Regions from separate parts of the Rothia sp. CCM 9416 genome, predicted to be linked through region 3. Evidence: predicted binding sites of a transcription regulator. Region 3 holds the regulator's gene; each other region holds the start of a gene.
The links. Region 3 encodes HrcA, which represses chaperone genes, less so after heat shock. Its sites were predicted from a motif close to TTNGCACTCGNNNNNNNCGAGTGCNAA; they were not measured.
Positions count from the first base shown of each region.

Region 1: a site for HrcA is predicted at 1,700-1,726, ahead of groL (chaperonin GroEL). Genes of this name have one in related genera too.
Region 2: a site for HrcA is predicted at 1,223-1,249, ahead of groES (co-chaperone GroES). Genes of this name have one in related genera too.

Region 1 is NZ_JBLXXR010000005.1:40,215-43,491, reverse strand. Features, by position in the region: gene groL (chaperonin GroEL) at 1-1,533, opposite strand, end outside; gene ACN080_RS03715 (LytR C-terminal domain-containing protein) at 1,834-2,718, opposite strand; gene ACN080_RS03710 (DUF3263 domain-containing protein) at 2,786-3,052, opposite strand; gene ACN080_RS03705 (uracil-DNA glycosylase) at 3,117-3,277, shown strand, end outside.
Region 2 is NZ_JBLXXR010000002.1:126,552-129,828, forward strand. Features, by position in the region: gene ACN080_RS01690 (THUMP-like domain-containing protein) at 1-894, opposite strand, end outside; gene groES (co-chaperone GroES) at 1,351-1,641, shown strand; gene groL (chaperonin GroEL) at 1,696-3,277, shown strand, end outside.
Region 3 is NZ_JBLXXR010000009.1:67,017-70,293, forward strand. Features, by position in the region: gene ACN080_RS05405 (DUF4870 domain-containing protein) at 1-355, opposite strand, end outside; gene ACN080_RS05410 (DUF3097 family protein) at 515-1,366, opposite strand; gene hrcA (heat-inducible transcriptional repressor HrcA) at 1,516-2,508, shown strand; gene dnaJ (molecular chaperone DnaJ) at 2,566-3,277, shown strand, end outside.

The sequences.
Region 1 (3,277 bases), on a different contig from region 3:
GAGACCGGCAATTGACGCTGCATTCTGAAGAGCTGAGCGGGTGACCTTTACGGGGTCGTTAATACCGGCAGCCATCAGGTCCTCGTACTCACCGGTTGCGGCGTTCAGGCCGGTACCAGCAGAGAGGTGACGGACCTTATCGACGACGACACCGGGCTCCATGCCAGCATTGAAAGCAATCTGCTTGAGGGGAGCGTCGATGGCAACACGGACGATGTTGGCACCGGTTGCCTCATCGCCGGTCAGTTCCAGCTTCTCAAAAGCCTTCACGCCAGCCTGAATCAGGGCAACACCGCCGCCGGGCACAATACCCTCTTCAACAGCGGCCTTAGCGTTGCGGACGGCGTCCTCGATGCGATGCTTGCGCTCCTTGAGCTCAACCTCGGTAGCAGCGCCGGCCTTGAGCACAGCAACACCACCGGCAAGCTTAGCCAGACGCTCCTGCAGCTTCTCGCGGTCGTAGTCAGAGTCAGAGTTAGCGATTTCGCCACGGATCTGAGCAACGCGGCCCTCGATGGCCTCAGGGTCACCTGCGCCTTCGATGATGGTGGTCTCGTCCTTGGTGATAACAACCTTGCGGGCCTGGCCCAGCAGGTCGATGGTTGCGGTATCAAGTGACAGGCCAACCTCTTCGGTAATAACCTGTCCACCGGTCAGAATAGCGATGTCAGCCAGCTGAGCCTTCCGGCGGTCGCCAAAGCCAGGAGCCTTAACGGCAACAGACTTGATGGAGCCGCGCATCTTGTTCAGAACCAGCAGGGCCAGGGCTTCGCCCTCAACATCCTCGGCAACAATCAGCAGGGGCTTACCGGCCTGCATGACCTTCTCCAAGACGGGAACCAGGTCCTTGACGTTGGAGATCTTGGAGCTAACGATCAGGATGTAGGGGTCCTCAAGGACAGCTTCCTGACGGTCAGCATCGGTAACGAAGTAGCCGGAGAGGAAGCCCTTATCAAAGCGCATACCCTCGGTCAGTTCAAGGGTCAGGCCGAAAGTATTGGACTCTTCAACTGTGATAACGCCTTCCTTGCCGACCTTCTCCATAGCCTGGGCAATGAGCTTACCGATTTCGGGGTCACCAGCGGAGATAGATGCGGTTGCGGCGATTTCCTCTTCGGTCTCAACTTCCTTGGCAGAAGCGAGCAGTTCAGCGGTAACAGCTTCTACAGCCTTTTCGATACCGCGCTTGAGGGAGAGGGGATCAGCGCCAGCGGCAACATTGCGCAGGCCTTCGCGGACGAGAGCCTGAGCTAGAACGGTTGCGGTGGTGGTACCGTCACCGGCAATGTCGTCAGTCTTCTTTGCGACCTCCTTGACCAGCTCAGCGCCAATCTTCTCGTAGGGGTCTTCAAGTTCGATTTCCTTGGCGATGGAAACACCATCGTTGGTGATGGTGGGGGCGCCCCAGGCCTTCTCCAAGACAACGTTACGACCGCGGGGGCCGAGAGTTACCTTTACTGCGTCTGCGAGGGTGTTGAGGCCCTTTTCAAGACCGCGGCGTGCTTCTTCATCAAAAGCAATCAGCTTTGCCATATGGCTTTCGCTCCTTCTGGAACATTAGGTGTGAGCGCGATTAGTCGGTGCCCGCGACGGACGGCGCTACCGGGGCCGCCATAGGGGCGGCACGGGGAGAACCTCACCAAGAAATCGCTCAGGTGTTTTACTCAGAGCCACCCGGGTGCAGAATCTAGCACATGATTTAGCAGTCCAAGCCTCTGAGTGCTAACTACAATCTTGGCACCTGAGCCCAGAGCGCGCAAACCTATTATTCGCTTTGAGAAGCCTTAATCGCCAACAGCGCACAAAGCTACAGCTCCCGGGCTTAGATCTCGCTTAGCCCTGTGTGTATGTTCCAGTAGCAGAATCGTAGATATAGGCACCGGCAGGATCCAGTACATAGGTGCCGGTAGCAGGGTCCAGGCTGTAGCGCTGGGTGTTCTGGGTAGCGGTTCCCGTAGTCGCTGAGGCTGGTGAGCTGGCATCAGTTCCGGAGTATTCAACGTAGGCACCGGTAGCGGGGTCCACACGGTAGAGAACCTTACCCGAGGCCAGGGCCTCTGTCTTGCTGGTGGCGGTGTAAGTCCCGTTCACCGGGTCATAGACGTAGAAGAGCTGGCTATCCTCTGTTGCTGTCGAGGTGGCAGCATCCGCGCTGGCCACTTGGGTCTGCTCTGCAAGCGCGGTGGGGTCGAAGTCTGCTCCGAGCACCACATAGACCTCACCGGTCTCGGCCTGGAAGTCTTGGTTGATGTAGGCAATACCTAAGAGGTCAGCGACTTCGTTGGCTTCTGATGAGGCCCCGGTAGCAAAGTAAACCATGGACTCGGTGGCATAGGTGCCGGTCCAGTTGGTGGTTTCAGTAATCTTGTAGTTTGCTTTTTGCAAGACACTGGCGGCGGTGCTGGCTGAGCCTTCGGGGGCGCTTGAGTTATAGACCGCTACGGTAACGCTAGCTGGGTTGGTGCTGGGGCTGGCATCGGCGGTAGCTGTTGCGGTGGCTCTTGCCGATGCGGTCGCGGTTGTGGTACCCGGGCCAGCAGTCCGGGGCGAAACCACGTACATGATGCCGCCCACCAGGAGGGCGAGAATACCGCTGATGATGACAGCCAGCAGGCCGGCCCGTGAGGTTGAGGTGTCGGTGACTCGTCCGCGGTAGGCACCCCGCCGGGAGGAGTTTTCTTCGACATCATCGAACTCGTCACGGGGGTAGGTGTTCACTGGTCGCCTCTTTCGGTGCACGGTTGCTACGGGGGTCAGCTTCTAGGGTACACTCCCCCGCCCTGTTTTAGGTGAGTCGGTTGCGTGTGAGCCGGAGCTTGCGGGTAAGGGCCGGTTCAGCGGCAATAGCGCGCGGATTATCGATCAGTGCATTGAGTTGCTGGTAGTAGGCAATCGGGCTCAGCTCCAGGTCTTTGCTGATGGCCTGTTCTTTACTTCCCTGGTACTTGAAGCGTTTTTTCTCCATATCTAAGATGGCGCGCTCCTGCTCGGTAAGCCGGTGGGTAGAGCTAGTCTGAGACTCTGGTGTGGGTGAACCGGCTGGCATGTTCATGGGTCTTCTTTCGGTGGTCTAGTCTTATAGGGAGAATACCGCATACAAGAGGAGAATAAGCGCCGTGCCTGCTCAGCCCCTACACGAGATTATGGACCCGGACTGGGCGCAGGCCCTGGCACCCGTGGAGCCTCAGATTAGGGCTATGGGTAATTTTTTGCGGGCCGAGCATCAGGCTGGCCGGGACACCCTGCCCCCTGGCCCGGATATTTTTAGGGCCTTCAC
Region 2 (3,277 bases), on a different contig from region 3:
TTCACCGATGGTGGGTTCGTATTGGTGGGTGCCGGTGCTTTCGGGGGAGTCGAGAGCAGAGGTGATGTCTTCCAGAAGTTCTGGTTCTTGTGGGTTTTTGGAGAGTAGGCTGGCTGCTCTACGCACCCTCTTGCGGGCCAGGGCGTTGAACCAGAGCACTACTTCTACAACGGAGCCACCGTGGGATACCCATTCGGCTTCGCAGTTGGCGGGAATGTGTTCGTGGGGTAGGCCCGGGCCCATTTTGACACCCATGGGGATGCCGGTTGCCGCCAGTTTTTCGATCAAGGAGAGGGGAGGGGAGAAGGCTTCGGGGTCAAAGAGTCGGGAGGTGGTTGCGCCACCCTCAACTTCGCGGCGGGCCGGGTCGAGCCAGAGCGCTTGAATCGCTTGACCGTTTGCGGTGGTGAGGGTCTGAACGTCAATGTTTTCGACATTGCCGACGAGCACCTGCGAGTTGGGGTAGTGGGCAAGATTGTGGGCTGTGAAAGCGGCGGTTGCGGGGTCTAGTTCTACGGCGGTGATGGCAAGGCCTGCGGCAGCAAAGGCTAGGGAATCAGCGCCGATGCCGCACCCTAAGTCGGCTACAGAAGTGATCCCTGCGTCCTTGAAACGTTGGGCGTGACCTTTAGCGACGGCGGCCCGGGTGGCCTGCTCGTAGCCTGCTTCGGTCAGGAGCATACTGTGGGCCTTATCCCCGAACTTATCTGCTCCCTGGGTGCGGAGCTTTGCCTGGGTGAGTATGGCTGAACTGTCTTCTGGGCTGAAGCCGCGTGAGCGCAGGGTGCTGGCTGCTGCCAGAGCGCGGTCGGTGAAGTAGGGGGTGAACTCGTCGATAGCGGCAAGCTGTTCGTGCGTGAATGGGTGGGCTGGGGCAGGGGTCAGGCTAGTCATTGCCTACCATTCTAGTGCCGGTGGGGAGTATGGCCCCGCCAACTGGCACGGTACAGAGTAGAGCAAAGACACCTGCAACCGCTACTAACGAGCTTGCTAAGGCGGGAGAAGCCCCCGAGCCTGATCGTTGCCAGAATCTGAATGGGAACGATAGCACCTAGCCCCATTGAAAAGAGGACGGTAGGAACTAGAACGGGCCAGAAAATCAGTTTGAGCACGGGTACCTCCACATCACCAGAAAGTAGTCTATAACACACAAAAAGGTGCGCTGTGTGCGAAACCTGCGCCGTATCTTGCCCCCTGAGCCATTACCGGCCTAAAGTTTTAGTTAGCACTTGACCGCTTACAGTGCTAAAGATGCCCGGTAGGTAAGACCGCGACGATACCAGCACCGGGCGCTGCAGCACCGGTCACCCCATAATTTCTATTTTTAAGCCTTCTCATAAGGAGTACCTCGTGGCAAACATCAAGCCCCTCGAAGACCGCATTGTCGTCCAGATCGTCGAAGCAGAGCAGACCACCGCATCCGGCCTGGTTATTCCCGACACCGCCAAGGAAAAGCCCCAGGAAGCCAAGGTTATCGCTGTAGGCCCCGGCCGCATCGACGACAAGGGCAACCGCATCCCCGTAGATGTAGCAGAAGGCGACCTTGTCATCTTCTCCAAGTACGGCGGTACCGAAGTTAAGTTCGGTGGCGCTGAATACCTGATCCTCTCAGCCCGCGACGTTCTGGCTGTTGTCTCCTAAGTTCTAGCGGAACCTACCACACCCGTTAGTACCCAAAGAAAGAAGTAAGGATTCATGGCAAAACAGCTTGAATTCAACGATGAGGCGCGTAAGCACCTACAGGCCGGTGTTGATAAACTGGCCAACGCTGTCAAGGTAACCCTGGGCCCCCGCGGCCGTAACGTGGTTCTTGATAAGCAGTGGGGCGCGCCCATCATCACCAACGACGGTGTCTCCATTGCCCGCGAAATCGAGCTGGAGGACCCCTACGAGAACCTCGGCGCTCAGCTGGCTAAAGAGGTAGCAACCCGCACCAACGACGTTGCTGGTGACGGCACCACCACCGCAACCGTTCTGGCTCAGGCACTGGTTGCCGAAGGCTTGCGGAACGTTGCCGCTGGTGCCGCCCCCGGTGAGATTAAGCGGGGAATTGAGCAGGCAGCCAAGCTGGTTGCTGAGCGCCTTCTGGCGAATGCCCGCGAAGTTAAGGGCGAAGAAGTGGCTCACGTTGCCGCTATCTCTGCCCAGTCACCTCAAATTGGTCAACTGCTGTCCGAGGCTTTCTCTAAGGTCGGCCAGGATGGCGTTATCACCATTGAAGACGGCTCAACCACCGAGATTGAGCTTGAGGTCACCGAAGGCATGCAGTTCGATAAGGGCTACCTGTCACCCTCCTTCGTGACCGACCCCGAGCGTGCCGAAGCTGTCTTGGAAAACACCGCTATTCTGCTCTACCAGGGCAAGATCTCAACCGTTGCCGAGATTATGCCCGTCCTGGAAAAGATTGTTCAGGCCAAGAAGCCGCTGACTATCATTGCCGAGGACGTGGACGGTGAAGCCCTCTCCACCCTGGTGGTCAATAAGCTCCGCGGCAACCTGGATGTTGTGGCCCTCAAAGCTCCTGGCTTTGGCGATCGCCGCAAGGCAATCTTCCAGGACCTTGCCGTTCTGACCGGTGCTACTGTCATCACCGGTGAACTGGGTATCTCCCTGGACGCTGTCACCCTGGAACAGCTCGGTTCAGCGCGACGCGTAACAGTTACCAAGAACAACACCACCATCGTTGACGGCGGCGGCACCTCCGAGGCTGTTGCTGACCGCGTCGCCCAGATTCGCAGTGAAATTGAGCGCGTGGACTCCGAATGGGACCGCGAAAAGCTCAAGGAGCGCCTGGCCAAGCTGGCCGGCGGTGTTGGCGTTATTAAGGTAGGTGCGGCAACTGAGGTCGAAGCCAAGGAGCGCAAGCACCGCATCGAGGACGCTGTGTCATCCACTCGCGCGGCTCTTGAAGAGGGCATCGTAGCCGGTGGCGGTACCGCCTTGGTTCACGCGCTTGCTGCCCTGGATGGCGTCAAGCTCGACTCTCAGGAGGCTCAGGTCGGTATCGACATTGTGCGCCGTGCCCTGGTTCAGCCTCTACGCTGGATTGCTGAGAACGCAGGCCAGGATGGCTACGTCGTTGTCTCTCGCGTCGCTGAGTTGCCCATCGGTCACGGCTTTAACGCCGCAACCGGCGAGTATGAGGATCTCATCGCTCGCGGTGTCATTGACCCCGTCAAGGTAACCCGTTCAGCACTAGAAAATGCAGCCTCCATTGCTGCGCTGGTTCTGACCACCGAGACCCTGGTCGTTGAGAAGCCCGCTGAAGACGAGAACG
Region 3 (3,277 bases):
TACCGCGAGTTACCACAATGCCGGCAATAAGTGCTGAGAAAGCCAGGTAGGTCCAGGTCAGAGCTGCTACAAGTCCGAAGAACCAGCCGATAGCGGGGATGTTACTCAGAATAATTCCCAGAGCCAAAACGATGGTGGGAAGCAGGGTGAAGTCGAGCGCCTCACGTGATTCCTGCTCAGTGAAAGGACCGCGACCCCGGTAGAGGTAGTAGATAACAGCGGAGGGGATACAGCCGAGTACACCACCGAAGTGGGCAGCAGTCGCTATGTTGCGGTCAGCATTAACGGACAGGTGCGATGCCGTTGCTGAGGACCCCTTGTAGGTGGTGGTCGATGGAGAAGTTGCAGTCTTCAAGAAGGTTTCTCTTTGGTCTTGGGTGGATACGAGTGATGGCACGATGCCAAGTTCATGCCTCAGACAAGTCTAGTCAATAGCTTGTGTACAAGGTATAGGTATAAGTGACTTTTTGTCTTGTGAGCGCACGATATTTATCACATTATTTACCGAGAAAGTTTAGCTTTCAAGAGTCACAAAATCTATGAGTTGTTCTACTGGGCCAAGCAGAGCCGGCTCAAGGTCGGTATAGGTATCAACGCGCTTTAGGATTGAGTCCCATCCGGCTCGAATATCTTCGGGTCTGGCGTAAGGCCGGTTGAGTCGGCGAAGGATTCCCTGCTTCCATTCTTCGCTGCGGGGGATTACGGGCCATTTCTCGATTCCAAGAACGCCGGGTTTAACTGCCTGCCAAATATCGACAAAGGGGTGCCCCATAATCATTACGTTCCCGCGAGCGCCGGGGGTTTTCAGCGCGGCTTCGGCTATACGGCTTTCTTTAGACCCGGTAATCAGGTGGTCCACTAGAATCCCAAGTTTTCGGTGGGGCGCTGGTGCGAACTCCCTAATGGCACTGGCTACATCATCAAGACCGTGGAGGGGTTCGACCACAATCCCTTCGACACGCAGGTCGTGCCCCCACACTTTCTCAATCAGTTCAGCGTCGTGGATACCTTCGACCCAAATTCGGCTGGCACGGGCAGTCCTAGCGGGGGCATTATCCAAGGCGACAGAACCGGATCGGGAAATCTGCTTGGTGGGCTTAGCCTGTTGCGGCTCAGGAGCAACAAGGTTGACCGGTCGACCTTCAAGGAGGAAGCCGGGGCCCAAGGGGAATTGCTTGACCCGCCCATGCCGATCCTCAAGACCTACCATATGGTTACTGCCAACAGAGCGGAGCGAAACAGCTGCACCCACAAAACCGCTCACCATATCTTCGAGAACCAGCCCCGGTTTGAGCACCACGCGGGGTAATTGGGAATGTTTGTGGGCGCTCAGATCAGCTGACCCCCACGAAGCGCGATAATCCATTAAACTCCTTGAAAACACGGCCAAGTGCCTTAGCCATCAGCGTACTGAATTCTGATTCTAGTGCAGTGGTATTAGAGTTAACGGGTAACTTAGCACTCTGGTATCCCCAGTGCTAAAAACCCTTAAAGCTCACATCATCAGGAGGTGAAATGGACCATCCGCGCAGGCTTCAGGTCTTGCAGGCTATCGTCGAGGAATACGTGCATACTCGGGAGCCGGTTGGTTCAAAGACCCTCATTGAGCGGCGGCAGTTGGGGGTTTCTAGCGCCACGGTGCGCAACGACATGGCCGCTCTGGAAGAACAGGGCCTGATATCGGCACCACATGCCAGTGCGGGCAGAGTGCCCACTGACCTAGGTTACCGGCTTTTCGTTGACCAGATATCGGCTTTGCGACCGCTCTCACCAGGGGAGAAGAGAGCAATCCATACCCTGCTCGATAGCGCCGATAGCGTGGATGACATGATGAAAAGTAGCGTCCAGCTCCTTTCTTCGCTTACTCACCAGGTCGCCATGGTGCAGTATCCGACCGGCCCGACGGTTGCGCTACGGCATGTTGAGCTGGTCTCTTTATCAACATCCACAGTCCTAGTGGTACTGATTACCGATACCGGGCAGGTCACCCAACGAACGGTAGCATGCCCGCATACAGCCGATGAACTAGTCACTATCAAGCAACAGCTTATTGAGGCCTTTTCGGGTCAGCCTCTGTCCCAGGTAGCTCAGGCGCTGGCTCCTCACCCGCGCAGCAAGCTCATGCTCAGCCTCGTCCAAGCAGTTCAGCTACTGGCAGCTCAGGGTGTATCCTCTCAGGTGCTGATAGCGGGAACAGCCTACCTGGCAGAGTCAACCGTTGATTTTCGCGGTAGTATTGCACCTGTACTCGATGCCCTTGAAGAGCAGGTGGTGCTCCTTAAGCTTTTGGCAACTATGGAACACGATGAGCGCGGTTTTGCGGTCAGCATCGGCTCAGAAAACAGGGAGAAATCGCTGGCCGAGACCTCAGTTGTTGCAAGTAGCTACGGCCCTGGAGGAAACGCACACGTTGGTGTTGTAGGGCCAACACGTATGGACTACGCCCGAACCGTCTCAAAGGTGAATGCCGTAGCCCGCTACCTGTCAAAGATTTTGGGGCAGGAGTAAAACAGCTTCTTGCCTCCACATATTTAGTAGTACCCCATGACCCTGAAAGAGAGAACTGTGAGCAGTCACTACGAAACCCTCGGTGTATCGCGCGATGCCAGCCCCGAAGAAATCAAAAAGGCCTACCGCAAGAAAGCCCGCCAGCTGCACCCCGACATTAACCCTTCTGAGGAAGCCGCTGAGGAATTTAAGCGTGTTTCGCTAGCTCACGATGTGCTCTCTGACCCTGAAAAGCGCCGGATTTATGATCAAACCGGTAACGAGAACGGCACAGCCGGCGGCTTTAACGGGGCGGGCGGCTTTGGTGGTTTCCAGGATATCTTTGAGACCTTTTTCAACGCGACTCCGCGCGGGCCGCAGAGCCGGGTTCGTCAGGGGCAGGATGCTCTTATCAACGTCAAGATTGACCTTAAAGACGCTGTCTTTGGCACCAATAAGCCCATCACCGTTGATACCGCTGTGACCTGCGACCTGTGTAAGGGCGAGGGAACCGCTGAGGGTACCCACCCCGAAACCTGTGAAACCTGCCGTGGACAGGGCTACATGCAGCGCCAGGTTCAGTCCATCTTGGGTACTGTCGTTCAGCCTGTTGAGTGCCCCAGCTGCCGTGGCTTTGGAACCGTTATCAAGCACCCCTGCGCCGAGTGCTATGGTGAGGGTCGTGTGCGTGAACGCAAGCCCCTGACCATCAAGATTCCTGCGGGCGTAACCGATGGCGCCCGTATTCGTCTAGCGGGGCAGGGTGAAGCAGGCACCGCCGGCGGACCTA